4 regions of the Peribacillus sp. CSMR9 genome follow, and region 1 is predicted to be linked to each of the others. Evidence: riboswitches for the same ligand, from Rfam matches in the RefSeq annotation. Region 1 holds a riboswitch; each other region holds the start of a gene.

Region 1 (4,216 bases):
TTTTGTCAGGGTGGTGAATACTGTCCAGCAGAGCCATGATCTGTCGGGAGAAATAAGGATCCAATCCAGCGGTAGGCTCGTCCAAGAGCCAGACATCTGGTTCCATGGCTAGTACCCCTGCAATGGCGACACGTTTTTTTTGCCCTAAGCTTAAAAAATGGGTGGGTCTGTCCTTTAATTCCGTTACTTCCGTTTGAGCCATCGCCCATTGTACTTTCTCGCGGACTACGTTTCTTTCCCATCCTAAATTCATCGGTCCAAACGAAATATCCTGTTGCACATTAGCGGAAAAAAGCTGAGAATCGGGATCTTGAAAAACGATCCCAACTTGTTTTCTTAATGATAATAATGCTTTACGGTCATATTTAATTTTCTTGCCCTTATATCTGATAGTTCCTGATGTTGGTTGTAAAAGACCATTTAAATGGAGGAACAGAGTCGATTTGCCGGCTCCATTATTGCCTAATAATGCAATCTTTTTACCTTGTTGAACGGTTAGTGAAAGATCTTTGATAGCGAACGTTCCATCTGCGAATTGATGGGTGAGGCCCTCTATATTAAAAATATGCTCTTCCATTTCTGAATTGCCTCCAATTTACATATATCCATAAATAAAGATTAAGCTTCCTAGTATGATAATGGCGATCAGCCAATTGCGGGAGGAATAGGTGTAAGTATCATCGATATATGATAGGTTCTCCTGATATCCTCTTGCATTCATGGCCATCGTCAATTGCCCAGAGCGCTGGAATACTCCCAAAAATAATGATGAGATTAGTAACCCGAGAGATCGAATGCCTTGCCTTATCGAGCCATATCCAAGTCGTGAAGCTTGTGATAGGTGAATGGCCACAGCTGTATCTAAAAAAATAAAGATGAAGCGATAGGTCAATTCTATTAAATCGATCAATAAAGATGGCACTTTAAGTTTTCGCAGCACGGATAGAATGACGGTAATGGGTGTTGTTAAGGTTAAGAAATATAAACAGCTTATACTGCCAAATACGACAGTGATCAAATTGATTACTGTACCAATGCTGTCATCGCTGATGAATATTTGCCAGTTTCCGACTTTCCAGGACCACCATATATTGGATATTGAAATGGGTTTGCTTGTAAAAGAAAAAAGGATGGTAATTGTACCTGATAATATAAAGAACCCCGGTAGTAAGAGTAATTTCAGATAATAAGAAAGTGGGATTCTTGCCGCAAAAATGATTAAAGCACTCATCACCGTAAAAGTGATGAGCGAAACGGCCATATCCCTTACAGTTAAGGAAAAAAGCAAAAGGGAGAGTGCAAAAATCATTTTTTCCAACGGATGTTCATCCTTTAGCCCATTGAAATAGGCATATTTATCAATGAGTAACATGCTTGGATTCTTCGGGCATGGCTTGTTTGGCTTGCTTATTCCTTTGTCTCATTACCCCAATGAAATATCCAATGAAACCAGCTCCGATTGCAGCCTGCAGCGCAAATAATAAGCTTTCTGTTTCTGCACCTGGTGGCTCCCAAATACTGTTGAACCATGGCTTATATTCCGGATGGATTTTAGTGATGGCTTCTTCAGCTTCGCCATCTGCACCGCCAAATTGCGTTCCTTGTTGGGTGATTAACGGTATGGTTGCAAGAATGACGACCAGGAAAAGCAACAGTAAACTTTTTTTCATATTAACGGGCCTCCTTAGATAAAACTCGCAGCAATTTCAATTCGCCTAGATTGTATTTTTTTAAGAAATTCATCACAACGACTGTCAATAATCCCTCGCTGATTGCCAAGGGAATTTGGGTCAGGGCGAAAATCCCTGCAAACTTAGTGAATGAGGCCATGAATCCCCCTACCTCGGATGGAAAAGCAAGAGCAAGTTGAACGGAAGTTACCACATAGGTTCCTAAATCTCCAAAAGCAGCTGCCAAGAAAACCGCAAGAGAAAAAGACCACCCCAATTTAGTTGCGCCCTTGAAGACAAAGTAAGAAATGAAAGGTCCGCATACTGCCATGGAAAATGCATTGGCCCCTAATGTCGTCAACCCTCCGTGAGCCAGTAATACAGCTTGAAATAACAGGACGATGGAACCCACGACACTCATGGCCAATGGTCCGAATAATATGGAACCCAAGCCAACTCCTGTAGGGTGTGAAGAACTTCCCGTAACGGAAGGAATCTTCAGGGCCGATAATATGAATACAAATGCTCCCGATAGGCCGAGTATCATTTTTGTTTCTGGGTTTTCCTTTACTTTGGACCTAATCGACCGGTAACCCAAGATTAAAAATGGAAGGATAATGGCCCACCAGAATATGGCCCATTCAATCGGTAAAAATCCCTCCATAATATGCATGGCCATAGCACGTTTTGGTACAAGAAGCAATAAAATGACAAAATAAAGAATTTTCCAATTGTCTTTTTTCATTCTTTCTCCTTTCAACACTTTTAATTTTTTCTGATCAAGGCTTTTAGAAGAAAAGCGGCGCCCAACATAAAAAGCACTTCTCTAAAAAAGAAAGAAGTGCGTAATGAACAGGAATTCCTCAGCATAAACCAACCACGGGCTATTCTGCCTGATCCGCACACCCATCCTCGTAGGCTGAAACAGTTTCACGCTTCATGGCAGGTCTCCTGGCTTTGGTTCATCATCCCATTACATCCTTCCCATCTCATTTGACAGTGGATTAACCTTAAGGCAATAGGACTTCCCTTTACAGTGGCGGGACCGCTCCGGATTTTCACCGGCTTCCCTTTTAAGCTGAATTTCCGAGAAAATTCAACACCATAAAACTTATGTAATTATTTTGAAAAATCTCGTATAGTTTATCATAAAGAAATAATTCCAGCTACACTCTCTTTTTTTTTTTTAGACTAATAACGCAGAGAAGCGAGGCATGGAGCTGGATTTACCCTATTAAACTTTTCTAAACAGTCGGAATAAACTTTGAATTTTGCTAAAGTTGTTATATGATAGATAAAGTTAGCTAGAAATGTATAATAAAACCAAATATTTCATTTTAAAAGTGCTCTTGTGTGAATTATCAAGGGATAATAGGGAAATCGGTGAAAATCCGATGCAGCCCCCGCTACTGTAAACGCTGATGAAATTGTCGATGACCACTGGCTTAATGCCGGGAAGGGACAAAGTAAAATGAAGCGTAAGCCAGGAAACCTGCTTTTGAAATTGTATGATACTTTTCGGAGGGAAAGGTAGAAGGACTATGACGATTTTGGGAGATTCAGCATATTTGCCGAAGGCTCCTCATTCATATAGTTTTTTTAAAACCTTAACTCTTATGTTAAGGTTTTTTATTTTGCCTTTTCCCTGAACTCAGGAGGAAGAAGATGACTACTTGGAACTTGCAGGGTACTAATACGCATCTGTTGATTTGCAATGGAAGCAGTTGCATGAAAAAAGGCGGGGAAGAAGTAACCCAAGCGATTCGCGATGAAATTACTTTAAAGGGACTGGATATGAAAATCCATACAACCAGGACACGCTGTAACGGAAGATGTAAGGACGCCTGCGTTGTAATTGAGTATCCCCAAGGGAGATGGTATCGGGTGGAAACCCCAGATTACGGTCGGAAGATTGTAAGTAATATCGATGATGGGGAGTTTGTGCCACAGCTGATCTACCGATTCAGTGATGGGGAAATGACCCCTAATCCAGATTTTCCTGCTCATACGGGTATTTCAAAGAACAAATCGTAAAAGGAGATGTCTTAATGAGTACTAACGGTAAATTATTCGTCGTGGGCTTTGGGCCAGGGAATTTTGAACACATTACCAAACGTGCTGTCGAAGCCCTTCAAGAAAGTGACTACATCATTGGTTATAAAACTTATGTTGAACTCATTCAGGGATTGCTTACAGATCAAACGATTATTAGTACGGGAATGACTGAGGAAGTATCACGTGCTCAGGAAGCAGTGAAACAAGCGGAGCTGGGAAAGAAAGTGGCTGTAATTTCCAGTGGTGATGCCGGAGTGTACGGGATGGCAGGGCTGGTTTATGAAGTATTGATTGAAAAAGGGTGGAAAGAAGATACTGGAGTGGGCATTGAAGTCATCCCTGGTATTTCTGCAATCAACTCTTGTGCGTCTTTACTTGGGGCACCTGTCATGCACGATTCGTGTACCATCAGCCTCAGTGATCATTTAACGCCTTGGGAACTTATCGCTAAAAGGGTGGAAGCTGCTGCAATGGCTGACTTTGTCATTGCA
Region 2 (4,216 bases), on a different contig from region 1:
TCCAGCCGATTCCAATGCAATGACTTCTTTTTCCAAAGCAAGTGCCAGTTGGTAGCAAACATTCTCCCTGGAAATATCATCACGGACAAATGACCAGTTCAAAATCGTGACAGGACCTGTTAGCATTCCCTTTACCGTCTTGTTCGTCAGTGATTGTGCGTATACACTTTCCCTGACTGTCATCGGTTCGATGAAATCGATGTCACCGTAGATGACTGGTGGTTTCACGCAGCGAGACCCATAGGATTGTACCCAGCCCTTTTCTAGAAAGACGAATCCGCCTAACTTATGGCCGAAGTATTCAACCATATCCGTCCGTTCGAATTCCCCGTGTACAAGAACATCCAAGCCGATTTCTTCTTGGATATCAATCCACCTGCCGATTTCTTCGTTAACGAATGTTTCATATTGCGAAGCGGTCCATTCTCCTCTTTTGAACTTCCCACGTGCTTGTTTAACTTCAAATGTCTGTGGAAAGCTGCCGATCGTAGTCGAAGGAAGAAAAGGCAATTTGAAAAATTCCTGTTGTTTTTGGTAACGTTCTTTAAATGGAAGCTGACGGCCGACGTTCCTGGTTTTAACCTTTTCGACATTGGATTGTACATTCCCATGATTCCGTGCATTTGAACTTGCTAACGTTTGAACCGTAAATTTATTAGCATCGACTTTTTCGGCGATTGCTTCAAAGCCTTGATTATTCCCTTTGACCAAGAGTATGATTTCCTCAAGTTTCTCATCAGCGAAAGCGAGGGCCTCTTTCACTTCTTTTGAAAGGGCGGTTTCATTACGAACGGTCACTGGGACATGAAGCAGGGAACAAGAGGGCTGAAGCCAGATTTGGTCTTCGGCTACCTTTTTCTTAAGAGTCTCGATCAATTGGATTTTTTTCGATAAATCAGATAGCCAAATGTTTTTTCCGTCAATCACACCTGCAGCAAGCACTTTGTCCTTCGGGAAACCGAATGCTTCAAGATTACTTAGATTCCTCCCTTTATCATGTACAAAATCAAGACCGATTCCTTGGACTTGTAATTCGATGACTTCTTGGTAATGCTCCACGGCATCAAAGTATGTTTGTAGCATGATGTTCAGGTTTGGTGCTGCTTCATTCAGTTTTTCATAGAGGTAAGTAACAGTTTGCATATCATCTTTGGAAATGGATGAAACAAGAGAAGGTTCGTCCATTTGAACCCACTTCACGCCTTCTTGCTCCAACTCTTGCAGGATTTGCGTGTATAGGGGAAGCAGGCTCAGGATGATGCCAGGGATATCTTTTTTATTGAAGCCTTTGGAAAGGGAGATGAAAGTATAAGGTCCGATCAACACGGGTTTGGTTTCAATCCCTAGCTTTTCCTTGGCCTCCCGATATGCTGCAAGTGGTTTATTTTCTGTTAAAGTCAGCTGTGACAGGTTTAATTCAGGGACAATATAGTGATAGTTCGTATTGAACCATTTCGTCATTTCGGAAGCGACTTCGTCATTGTTTCCGCGGGCCATTGAATAATAAACGGAAAGGGGAACGCATCCGCCTTCATAGGCTGAATAACGTTCAGGAACAAGACCGAACATGACGGACATATCCAGCATTTGATCATATAAAGTGAAGTCGTTGGCAGGAATGATATCAATGCCTCGTTTCTTCTGTTTTTGTAAGTTGCCTAAACGGATGGCTTTTAGTTGTGCCGTAAATTCTGCTTCATCGATTTTACCGGACCAGTAAGCTTCTAATGTACGTTTCCATTCACGATCTTCCCCGATTCGCGGGTAACCCAAACTGCTGCTTTTCAAAATTCCCATCCTCCTACATTCATTTGATTTAACAATAAAAAAGCATCCCTAACCGTCAAAAGAGAAAGTTAGAAATGCTTAAAATAAAGAGGCATGCAGAATGCCCCTTACAATTATAAGGTCCCTAACACCTCCCTATCTCCCGTAGGTTAAAACAGTGTTGTCGAAATAGGCAGGTCTCCTGACTTAGGGAATATCATTAGCGACGGGCCTTCCCGATCCGTTGATCAGTGGCATATTGGATGGCGCTAACATTCCCATTACAGTGGCGGGACCGTGCCGGAATTACACCGGGCTTCCCTTTTAATCCTAATGAAAATTAGGAACCTATTTCCACATATGAAATTTCACAAAACCTGCTGGATAAACTGATTGCAGGTGGCTAATATTTATAAAATAAAAATTATTATAAATATTTAGACAACCTTAACATATCCGACTAAAAGGGTCAACATGAAAAAGATTCGGGATAAGGTCCCGAATTCCTGACAAATGCGTTTAGGATGTGTTAGTGATAAGGATAAAGTCTGTCCCTAAGAAAGAATATATTGTTTGGACAGGGAGTATGTATAGAGGGAGTGGCGTTTTGAAATGGGGCGTGGGGGATGACTTTCTACATCTTGATTGCAGGAATCATTTTTTGCATGGTGATGAGCATTCGTACCTTATTTCTTGTTGAGTCGGGAGGAAAGAAGTTCTCTCTGGAGGATATGCTGTGGCTTGGCAATTTATATGCGACGATATTAGTTGGATTTGCACTGATTTATTTATTATACGAGCTTCAGAATCATTCAGTGATTCTTGATATGGGCAATCGTTTGGACGGCAGTTTTTACGAGCAACTGAAGACTTCTTTTTATTTTAGTGCGATGACGATGTTTTCTGTAGGGTATGGGGATATATCCCCGATAGGCGTAGGCAGGATGATTGCGACAATCCAGGCATTCATCGGCTATACGCTCCCGGCCGCGTTTGTAATTCGGACGGTGATTGATTTAGATCAGGAAAGAAGGAATAAATGAAAGTTGTATTTCTTTCGATTATTGGGTACTCTTACCATAATGAAAGAAATGGAGGGTTCAATATGACTGTTAAAATTGGAGAAAAAGCACCTGATTTTCAACTCCCAGCAAACAATGGTGAAATGGTTTCCCTATCGGATTTTAAGGGGAAATACATTGTTTTATATTTTTATCCAAAAGACATGACGTCAGGATGCACGACGGAGGCCTGTGATTTCCGGGACCACAATGAGCAATTTGAGGAATTGGACGCTGTCATCATTGGTATCAGCCCAGACCCAGCGGCACGACATGAAAAATTCATCGAAAAACATGGATTGCCTTTTCTGCTGCTAGCTGACGAAAATCATGAAGCTGCTGAATCATTTGATGTGTGGCAATTGAAAAAGAACTTCGGCAAGGAGTATATGGGCATTGAACGTTCAACATTCCTGATTGATAAGGCAGGTAAGATAGTCAAAGAATGGCGTAAGGTAAAAGTAAAAGGCCACGTCGAAGAAGCTCTTGAAACTCTTCGCGACCTCAAAAAATAAGGGGACAGGCAAATGAAGGATGAGCGAATAACGAAGCTTGCTGCCAGGCTGATTCATCATTCGATACAATTAAAGCCAAAAGAGAGAATCCTTATTCGGGGCCATATCAACACGAAACCATTATTGAAAGAGCTGATTGATGAAACATACAGAGTGGGTGCTTATCCATATGTAGAACTTGAAGACGATGAGATAAGCCGGCACCTATTACAAGGGAATGTGAAGGAACAACTTGACACATCATCGCAATGGGCTCTGAAGAAATATACGGATATCGATGCGGTCATCATCATCACCGGTGAAGAAAACGATGTGGAAATGACTGATGTTCTCCTCGAAAGGCACCGTCTTCAAGGGGAGGCTATGAATTCTCCAACTCTTTTCTATGTGAACAACCGACGTTGGGTCTTGCTTAATTATCCCACCAACACATCAGCGCAAAAAGCCGGCATGACTTTCGACAGGTATCAAGACTTCCTTTTGAACGTATGCACAATGGATTATGGGAAAATGGAGGCGGCATTAAAACCGTTAAAACTATTGATGGAACGAACTGACAAAGTCAGGATCGTTTCACCAGGGACAGATTTGACCTTTTCCATTAAAGGTATGCCGGCTATCATATGTGCCGGAAAAAAGAATTTACCGGACGGGGAAGTATTTACTGCACCTATAAAAGAGAGCGTCAATGGAAGGATAGCCTTCAACACACCCACAACCTATGAAGGAATCACTTTTAGTGACATAGAATTAAACTTGAAAAAGGGGAAAATCAGTAAAGCCATTTCCAATCAATCTTCTAAAATGAACCGAATTCTGGATATTGATGAGGGGTCCCGTTTTATCGGGGAGTTCGCAATTGGAATCAATCCA
Region 3 (4,216 bases), on a different contig from region 1:
TTCACGTTCACACCTAAGTGTTTTGCCCGGTCTTCCCCGAAAGTCATCGCATTCAATTCGCTTGCATTCATGATCAAGGTCAACGAACCAATGATAAAAAACGGCAAAATGATTACGATATAATTCCATCCGCGCATTGAGACGCTTCCCATCAGCCAGCCGATGATTTGTCTTAATTCATCACCCGTCAGCGCAATCATCAATGAAATGAAGGCACTTAAAAACGAGCTGAAAATGATTCCCGTTAAGATAATCGTTTCCACTTTCATCGACCGATCCATTTTTTTTGCAAAAGTCAGTACGCAGAGCATCGTGAGCACTGAACATAAGATGCTCAATGCCGGAAGAGTATATAAACCGATGAATGGCAGTGATATATTCAAGAATATTGTCAATACGGCGCCGACCGATGCTCCTGAAGAAATACCTAATGTGTAAGGATCAGCGAGCGGGTTCCGGAGCAGTCCCTGAAAGGCTGCCCCGGCAATCGCAAGTGATGCCCCAACCAAACCAGCGAGCAGCACACGCGGCAAGCGGATGTTCATCACGATATTCGTAAGCATCACATCCGGATCAGCAGAAATCGGCAAGTGGAAAATCTCCTTGCCGATTATTTGTATAAGTACGGGAATCGGAACTGGCACCGAACCAAAGGAAATGCCTATCGTCATTGCGAATAACAAAATTAACAACGCAATCAAATAAGCAAACGCCCATTTAGTTGTCAAATTGGTTCGGATAGACTGCTTTTGCAAGTTCCTCTACTCCTTCTATTAAGCGTGGACCGGAACGGGTCACCAAGTCAGAAGGGACATCAAAGACTTGGCCATTCTTAACGGCATTTACGTCTTGCCATCCTTTTCGGCCTGTCACTTCACTTACTGGATCTTTTGTATAATTACCATACGTTGTAATGATGACATCCGGATTTGCAGCAATCATCGACTCTTCATCAATTTTTGCCCAGCCGTCCAATTCAGCAGCAGCATTATCCGCTGAAATAATATGAAGCATTTCATTCATGAAGGTATTTTTTCCAGGTGTATATATATCCGGTGATGGCGAAACCTCAATTAAAACGGTCTTCCTATCCGCTTCCTTAACGGATTTGGCTTTTTCCTGAATATCCTTGAGCTTCGTTTTCATATCCGCAACGATTTCGCTTGCCTTATCATTTTCTCCCGTTGCCTTTCCAATCATTTCAATAGATTCATAGACTTGGTCAAAGCTTTGTGCATCATTGACTACAAGGACATCTATTCCAGCATCCTTAAGCTGCTTTAATCCCTCATTCGAATTATGGGCACTTGATGCATGGGCAAGAACAAGGTCAGGCTTCATGGAGACAATCAGCTCCGTGTTCATTTCCATTCCGCCAACTTTTTTAATTTTTTTCGTTTCTTCCGGGTAATTATCATTGTCGGAAACACCAACGACCTTTTTACCCAAACCAAGTGCAAAGACCACTTCTGTATTACTTGGTATCAACGTAACGATTTTCTTCGGTTTTTGTTCTATCGTTACTTTTTCGCCCGTTGCATCTTTAATCGTAATCGGGAAAGCGTCGTGTTGAGCATGATTCGTTTGCTGCTTTTCTTTTCCTTCATCAGTAGCGTCACTGCAGCCAACCATCATGCCTGCAGTAAGCAACATCAACAATATCAAACCAAAAATCTTCTTCATTTTCATTCCCCACAATCTTTTCATTTAATTTCTTCACCTAATAATCTCGGAAGATGCACCCAAAACAAAAAGCACCTCCCGTTAAACGGAAGATGCTTGTATGGCAACAATATCATTACGGACTCTTAGGGTCTGCCACACACCTTCCCATCCGCGTAGGTTACAGGTGTACGAATCTTGGCAGGTCTCCTGGCTCATGGTCATCGTCAACGGCACCTTCCCATATCCCCATACAGTGGTACACAGCCTTCAGCTCCCAAATACAGTGGCGGGACCGCGCTGGCATTTCACCAACTTCCCTTTTAAGTCATTAAGACACCAAATCGTTCATATGTATATAATTTTCACTGCCTTCATTATACACCATGTAAGAATCGATTATTATATGATTTTTCTGAACAAGTTTGAAATGCACCGTCCATTTTCAATGATTTGAAGCATTTTCTATCAGCGACGCGAACCCACCGACTGATAATCCAGGTGAAATCCGAACTCGATGCAAGGCATACATCCCTTGTTCCCTTGAAGCTCCTCCAGGTTCAGTAGTGGCTGCCATCTTGTATCCAGCTTCTTCTGAAAGCCTGAGACTCTCTTCATTATAACGACCAACTGGATAGGAAAGCACTGTCGTGTCCTGTTGCAGGATACGATCGAACAGATCCTTTGACTGGACCATTTCCGCTTCTTGCTGCTCTGCCGTCATTCGGTTCAGCTCCAAATGGTTGATAGTATGGCTTTCGATCGAAATCCCATTCCCGCTCATCTCCATCATTTGATTTTCAGTCAGGTGATGACCTTTATCGATGGACTTCCCGATCATGAAGACAGTCGCTTTCATATCATATTCTTTTAGTATATGGAAAGCGTCCGTGTAGTTATCTGTATAGCCATCATCAAAAGTAAGCCAGACACACTTTTCACTTGGCATCCGATTTTCGGTTAAAACGAGAAATGCTTCTTCAGGGGATAATGTATAGTAACCATTTTCCCGAAGCCAAGTCATTTGTAATCGGAATTCCTCTTTTGGTACCCGAAGGCCATTGCCTTCAGAAATGCTATGATACATCAATATTGGAAGCTGTACCGCGGACTCGGCCGTTATCCAGTCTCTCGTATCGATTCGTTCAGTATATAATTCGTCCTCCGAATCCTGCCCAGTGTCATTCTCCGCTGCTGCAGCCACTTCAATGTTATCTTTCGTGATCGGTGCAGCCGTCTTTGTGCCTATACCCTCTAAAATCCCTTGTGAGCATGCCGGTAAAATTAAAATCCCCAGCAGCGTCACCATCCATAAAACTCTATAATTCCCCACTATCATTCTCCTAATTTTTTCTAGCATAATAGTACCAGAAAACCAGGAAATAATAAAGTATTCCATTTAATGAAGAGTAAGGAAACAGGAGAGCTGAGTGCCCCCTAAGCGTCTAGATGTTTTTTTTCATAATTATTATTGCTATTAACTTGAAAAGTTTGCCTATAAGAAATATAATAAATAAGTCGTCGACTTTTTTATATGTCCCAGTAGCTCAGCAGGATAGAGCGACAGCCTCCTAAGCTGTAGGTCGTAGGTTCGATTCCTATCTGGGACGCTAATTTTATAAACCCTGTTATAATGCGGTTCTTCCGTGTTGTAGCAGGGTTTTTTCTGTTGGTATGACCGTTAAAAGCCGTAAATTGCATGTAGGATAAAAGCATTTCTGTACGTAGGAAACAGTGATATTCCATTTCACTATTATTTTTCTATGTCTGGAGGTGCTTTTTTTCATGAAGAAACACGTTATTAAACAGCGTGGAACTGCGATAAAGGAACGGAAATTGGACAGTAAGGCTACGGATAGTTTCACGATTGAATACACACTGCAAGAAGCCTTAGATATTTTTCTCCGTGCAAAAGTTGCTGAAGGTGTCCGACAGCGAACATTAGGCGAATATGTACGGCACATAAGGTATTTAACGGAATACTTATCTGTTTATCATCCGTCTTTTATGAAATGAAAAAACTAGTCGCTTTTGGGTCCATGTAACCTGCACGATGGAGCCAAGCATGAAACATAGAACCAGTTAGAAGAATCTCATTAATATCTACTCGATCAAGTTGGAGGGGATTAATGACCCTTATTGTAATTGGCTGAAGAAACAAAGGCACAAAAAAAGGAAGAGGGACTACAAAAGTCCCTCTTCCTTTTTCACTTTATTTTTTTGAAATTTTTCTTAATAAATATAAAGCGTATATGATAGCTGGTATAGCTCCAATCATTAAAATCATGTTTATTAAACCAAATATAAAATAAGAAGGCGATACATTCATTTTAATTCAACTCCATTAAAAATTTTAATCTCTATATGAATATTTTTGATAAACACGAGCATATTTACTATTTTTATTTAAAAGAGTAAGTTTGAGAGAACTAGTAAGACTTACATAGCCATTAGAAACGCTACCACTCAATTTATAATTTCCTACAGCATTCATATCATAACCTATTTTTTCAGCTTTTGAATCAGTAACATCACATGAAGCATCTACATTTGA
Region 4 (4,216 bases), on a different contig from region 1:
GTAGCTGGCGCATTTCTTATGGTATTAATCGTGGTATTGAATGATGTCCTTGTTAAAATACCGATGGCTGCCCTTGTCGCAGTCATGATCATGGTTTCAATCGGGACCTTTGACTGGTCTTCCCTAAAGCGGCTCACTAAAGCTCCAAAGACGGATGCAGCAGTGATGATCGTGACGGTCCTCATTGTTCTTTATACACATGACTTATCTAAAGGGGTATTTGCTGGAGTGCTCTTGAGCATGATTTTCTTCTCGGCTAAAATTTCTAAAGTGGCTGTTGAGAAAACGGAAGACATCCATGCTAAGAAAATCATTTATCGTATCAGCGGACAAATATTTTTCGCTTCGGTTCAGGACTTTGTTTCTAAGTTCGATTTCAAGGAAAAAGCCGAAACGGTCATCATCGATTTTTCCCATTCTAAAATATGGGATGCTTCTGCAGTCGGTGCTGTTGATACGGTTGTCCTTAAATATCAGTTTCAAGGTACACCTGTCCAGGTGCAAGGCCTGGACGAGGAGAGTTCGTTATTGCTTGAAAAACTCGCCACCTCAGAAAGTAAAATATCTTGAAAAAGTATAATTCTGCTGAATAGAAACTTTTCAAACCGACAAAATAGATAACATGAAATATTTCCTTTTGAAAGGAGCGAAAAGCATGACATCCGATCAGGATTATACAGCAGCGAATCTGTCACCAGATTTATTGAATGAACTGAAAAGCTTTGAAAGCAAACTTGGCGAGGAAGCCAATAAAGAACTGATTGTCATCGCCTATGAAAAAGAAAAGGAAACCTTAAATTAAAAAAAAAGACTCAAACACCTTTAAATGGATGGTTGAGTCTTTTTTTAATGTACAGAAAAGGGGGCCCAAAGTATTGAATGGGCACCCCTTTTCCAATATTATTTACTGAATACGTCCGTTAAAACCGGAACGATTTGTTTTTTACGCGATACAACGCCCTCTAAGACGGCAATGTTATTGTTTAATGAAACGTCATATGCCTTTTCCACTGCATCAGCCGCTTTTCCAAGAGCCAAGGCCACAGAATCATTGGTCAAGATATCCGTTACGACGAATAGGAATAAATCCAATTCCTTCACAGCGATGACCGATTCAATGGCTGCTTCTATTTCAGCTTGCTTAGCAAGAACTTCGTTCGGATCTACAGCATTGACCTGAGCTATCTCCACTTTAGCCATTCCCATGGAGAATTCTTTTGCATCAAGAGTGATTAACTGGGCAATCGTCTTGTCGCTCAAGTCAGCTCCCGCCTTCAACATTTCCAAGCCATATGTTTCAGCGTTTACTCCCGCAATATCAGCCAGTTCCATAGCTGCTGCAACGTCTTGCTCTGTGCATGTCGGGGATTTGAACAATAAAGAATCGGAAATTATGGCAGATAGCATAAGTCCGGCGATCGCTTTAGGGACTTCAATGCCGTTTTCTTTATAGATTTTATTTAAAATGGTTGCCGTACAGCCAACTGGCTCCGCACGGTAATATAAAGGATCGCTTGTTTCAAAGTTAGCGATACGGTGATGGTCGATAACTTCCAACACACGGACTTGGTCAATATCTTCTGCACTTTGCTGGCGTTCGTTGTGGTCGACCAGGATCACTCCATCCGCTTCCCCTGCCACTTTTTCCACAAGGCGGGGAGCTTCGAATTTGAATTGGTCCAACGCATATTGAGTTTCACCATTCACTTCACCCAGACGAACTGGTTCAGCGTTGATACCTAGTTGCTTTTTAAGATCTGCATAAGCGATTGCTGAACAGATTGTGTCTGTATCCGGGTTTTTATGTCCAAAAACTAATACTTTTTCCAAGATTTTAACCCCTTTTTCATAAATATTTTTCCGCGAATCCCCTCATCGCAATAAGGGAGAGCCACCTTTACTATACACTTTATTTTAACACAAAATCCCGTAAATTCAGTGCTCAAATTACCCATTCCCCAATAAAATCTTTCATTCTCAATCCCTCTACCTTCACTTTGTCAATAGATAAGGGTTGGTTTTTCTCAAATATATTAGTTGAATTATCATCGTATATGGCTTACGATAATATAAGCAGAAATACTAGATATTGATTACACAAACAATACCAATAACTATATATAGAATATTTTATAATCCAAGGTGCCAGTGATGGCTGAAAAGGGAATCCGGTGTAAACCCGGAACTGTCCCCGCAACTGTAAATGTGACGAAATGAGAAACCACTGTATAGCTCTCTCTATACGGGAAGGACTCAAAGTAGGATGATCATGAGTCAGGAGACCTGCCTTGATTTTTTCATGTTTCTTATTCTTCGGGGATTGAGATGATGAAACGATAGTATAATGGCTATTTTTTCATGGTTCTTTTATTCTATCGTTTGATCCGCTCAATCCATTTGGGCGGTTTTTTTATTTTAGCGGAAGTTTACAAGGAGGATTATTAATGACTCAAACATATAACTCTACCATAAGCGAAAATGACACCGAAACGAATTCAATCCAGCTTGAGATGTTATCAAAGGAATTCGAAGGCCGTCTCGATATGGAAAAGTTCAAAAAGCGTTTTATAAAATGGCTTGATCGCAAAAGTGACTCAACCGATGAACAGGCATCAAAAAAACTGATTCAGCTCGCTCTTGAAAGTGTGGATATAGATGCTCCCGATTGGACATTCGTTGCTGCAGCAGAACTATTGAATACGATGTATAGGGATGCACAGGCAAATCGAGGTTATGAAGGCATGAGTTATGGCCCATTCTATGAACTGATCACGGAACTCTCGCAACTTTCAGAAGGCCAGCGTTATCCCATTTATAAATCAGAACTGCTAGCTTCTTATACGAAAGCGGAAATTGAGGAATTGGGTTCGGTGATCGACCCGGAAAAGGATAAATTATTTTCTTACATAGGCATCTACTTATTAAACGATCGCTACCTAGCCCGCCCCAAAAAAGACAAGGTCTACGAACTGCCTCAAGAGCGCTTCATGATCATCGCGATGGAAATCATGCGAATGGAAAAAACGGAGCATCGTCTTCAACTAATAAAAGAAGCTTACTGGGCTATGTCCAACCTTTATATGACTGTTGCGACGCCTACTCTATCCAATGCAGGTAAAACGCATGGACAGTTAAGCTCTTGTTTTATCGACGCAATTGAAGATTCCATTGACGGCATCTATCTATCTAACTACGATGCCGCAAAAGTATCAAAATTCGGCGGCGGTGTAGGTCTTTACGTTGGTAAGATTCGTTCGCTTGGTTCTGATATCCGAGGTTTCTCTGGAAACAGTTCCGGCACGACTCCCTGGATCCGGCTATTCAACCAGACAGCTGTCAGTGTCGATCAATTGGGGCAACGTAAAGGTGCCATCGCGATTTACTTGGATGCCTGGCATAAAGATATTATGAGCTTTCTTGATTTGAAGACGCAAAACGGGGATGACAGATTAAAAGCCCATGATATTTTTACAGGTGTATGTATTCCTGATTTGTTCATGGAGGCTGTACGCGACAGAAAAGAATGGTATCTTTTCGATCCGCATACCATCAAACAAACCCTTGGATTCTCACTTGAAGATCTTTATGACGAGAAGAAAGGCGAAGGAAGCTTCAGGAATCATTATGCACTTGCTGTCGAGGCCGCAGAAAATGGTACACTTCCAAACTATAGCTTTGAAAAAATCAATGCGATGGACATCATGAAAAGCATCATGATTTCTCAATTAGAAGAAGGCGTACCATATATGTTCTACCGCGATGAAGTGAACCGGAAGAATCCGAATAAACATAAAGGCATGATTTATTGTTCTAACCTTTGTACGGAGATTGCTCAAAACTTAAGCCCTTCGACGATCACGGATGAATATGAAACAGAAGATGGAGATGTCGTTGTGGTCCGTAAAAGCGGCGATTTCGTTGTCTGCAACCTATCATCCATTAACTTGCCCCGTGCGGTGAGCAGCGATGTTTTGGAGAGGTTAATTCCCATTCAGATCCGGATGCTGGATAACGTCATTGATGTCAATAATCTTCCGGTCAAGCAAGCATCCATCTCGAACAAACGTTACCGGGCAATTGGTTTAGGAACGTTTGGATGGCATCATTTACTTGCCACTCAGAATATTTATTGGGAATCGGATGAGGCTGTTCACTATGCCGATGCTTTATACGAAAAGATCGCTTACTTAACAATCAAAGCATCCAACGAGTTGGC

Evidence for each region. A riboswitch is a leader RNA that binds a small molecule or an ion and turns the genes downstream of it on or off. The one in region 1 is predicted to bind cobalamin.
Region 2: it holds a riboswitch for cobalamin, as region 1 does, so the genes downstream of both, metE (5-methyltetrahydropteroyltriglutamate--homocysteine S-methyltransferase) here and N9I19_RS09440 (energy-coupling factor ABC transporter permease) in region 1, are expected to answer to the same signal.
Region 3: it holds a riboswitch for cobalamin, as region 1 does, so the genes downstream of both, N9I19_RS13100 (helical backbone metal receptor) here and N9I19_RS09440 (energy-coupling factor ABC transporter permease) in region 1, are expected to answer to the same signal.
Region 4: it holds a riboswitch for cobalamin, as region 1 does, so the genes downstream of both, N9I19_RS05540 (ribonucleoside-diphosphate reductase subunit alpha) here and N9I19_RS09440 (energy-coupling factor ABC transporter permease) in region 1, are expected to answer to the same signal.

What each region holds. Positions count from the first base shown of each region.
Region 1 covers NZ_JAOPHO010000014.1:23,774-27,989, forward strand. Annotated here, with positions in the region: gene N9I19_RS09425 (energy-coupling factor ABC transporter ATP-binding protein) at 1-577, opposite strand, end outside; gene cbiQ (cobalt ECF transporter T component CbiQ) at 596-1,318, opposite strand; gene N9I19_RS09435 (energy-coupling factor ABC transporter substrate-binding protein) at 1,359-1,670, opposite strand; gene N9I19_RS09440 (energy-coupling factor ABC transporter permease) at 1,672-2,415, opposite strand; cobalamin riboswitch at 2,595-2,792, opposite strand; cobalamin riboswitch at 2,995-3,184, shown strand; gene N9I19_RS09445 ((2Fe-2S) ferredoxin domain-containing protein) at 3,336-3,704, shown strand; gene cobJ (precorrin-3B C(17)-methyltransferase) at 3,719-4,216, shown strand, end outside.
Region 2 covers NZ_JAOPHO010000028.1:3,758-7,973, reverse strand. Annotated here, with positions in the region: gene metE (5-methyltetrahydropteroyltriglutamate--homocysteine S-methyltransferase) at 1-1,797, opposite strand, end outside; cobalamin riboswitch at 1,943-2,134, opposite strand; gene N9I19_RS13845 (potassium channel family protein) at 2,394-2,810, shown strand; gene bcp (thioredoxin-dependent thiol peroxidase) at 2,873-3,343, shown strand; gene N9I19_RS13835 (aminopeptidase) at 3,356-4,216, shown strand, end outside.
Region 3 covers NZ_JAOPHO010000025.1:23,275-27,490, forward strand. Annotated here, with positions in the region: gene N9I19_RS13095 (FecCD family ABC transporter permease) at 1-755, opposite strand, end outside; gene N9I19_RS13100 (helical backbone metal receptor) at 718-1,683, opposite strand; cobalamin riboswitch at 1,846-2,021, opposite strand; gene N9I19_RS13105 (polysaccharide deacetylase family protein) at 2,108-3,001, opposite strand; tRNA gene N9I19_RS13110 (tRNA-Arg) at 3,199-3,272, shown strand; gene N9I19_RS13115 (hypothetical protein) at 3,448-3,678, shown strand; gene N9I19_RS13120 (hypothetical protein) at 4,016-4,216, opposite strand, start outside.
Region 4 covers NZ_JAOPHO010000005.1:91,218-95,433, reverse strand. Annotated here, with positions in the region: gene N9I19_RS05555 (SulP family inorganic anion transporter) at 1-570, shown strand, start outside; gene N9I19_RS05550 (hypothetical protein) at 656-802, shown strand; gene N9I19_RS05545 (manganese-dependent inorganic pyrophosphatase) at 901-1,830, opposite strand; cobalamin riboswitch at 2,124-2,305, shown strand; gene N9I19_RS05540 (ribonucleoside-diphosphate reductase subunit alpha) at 2,445-4,216, shown strand, end outside.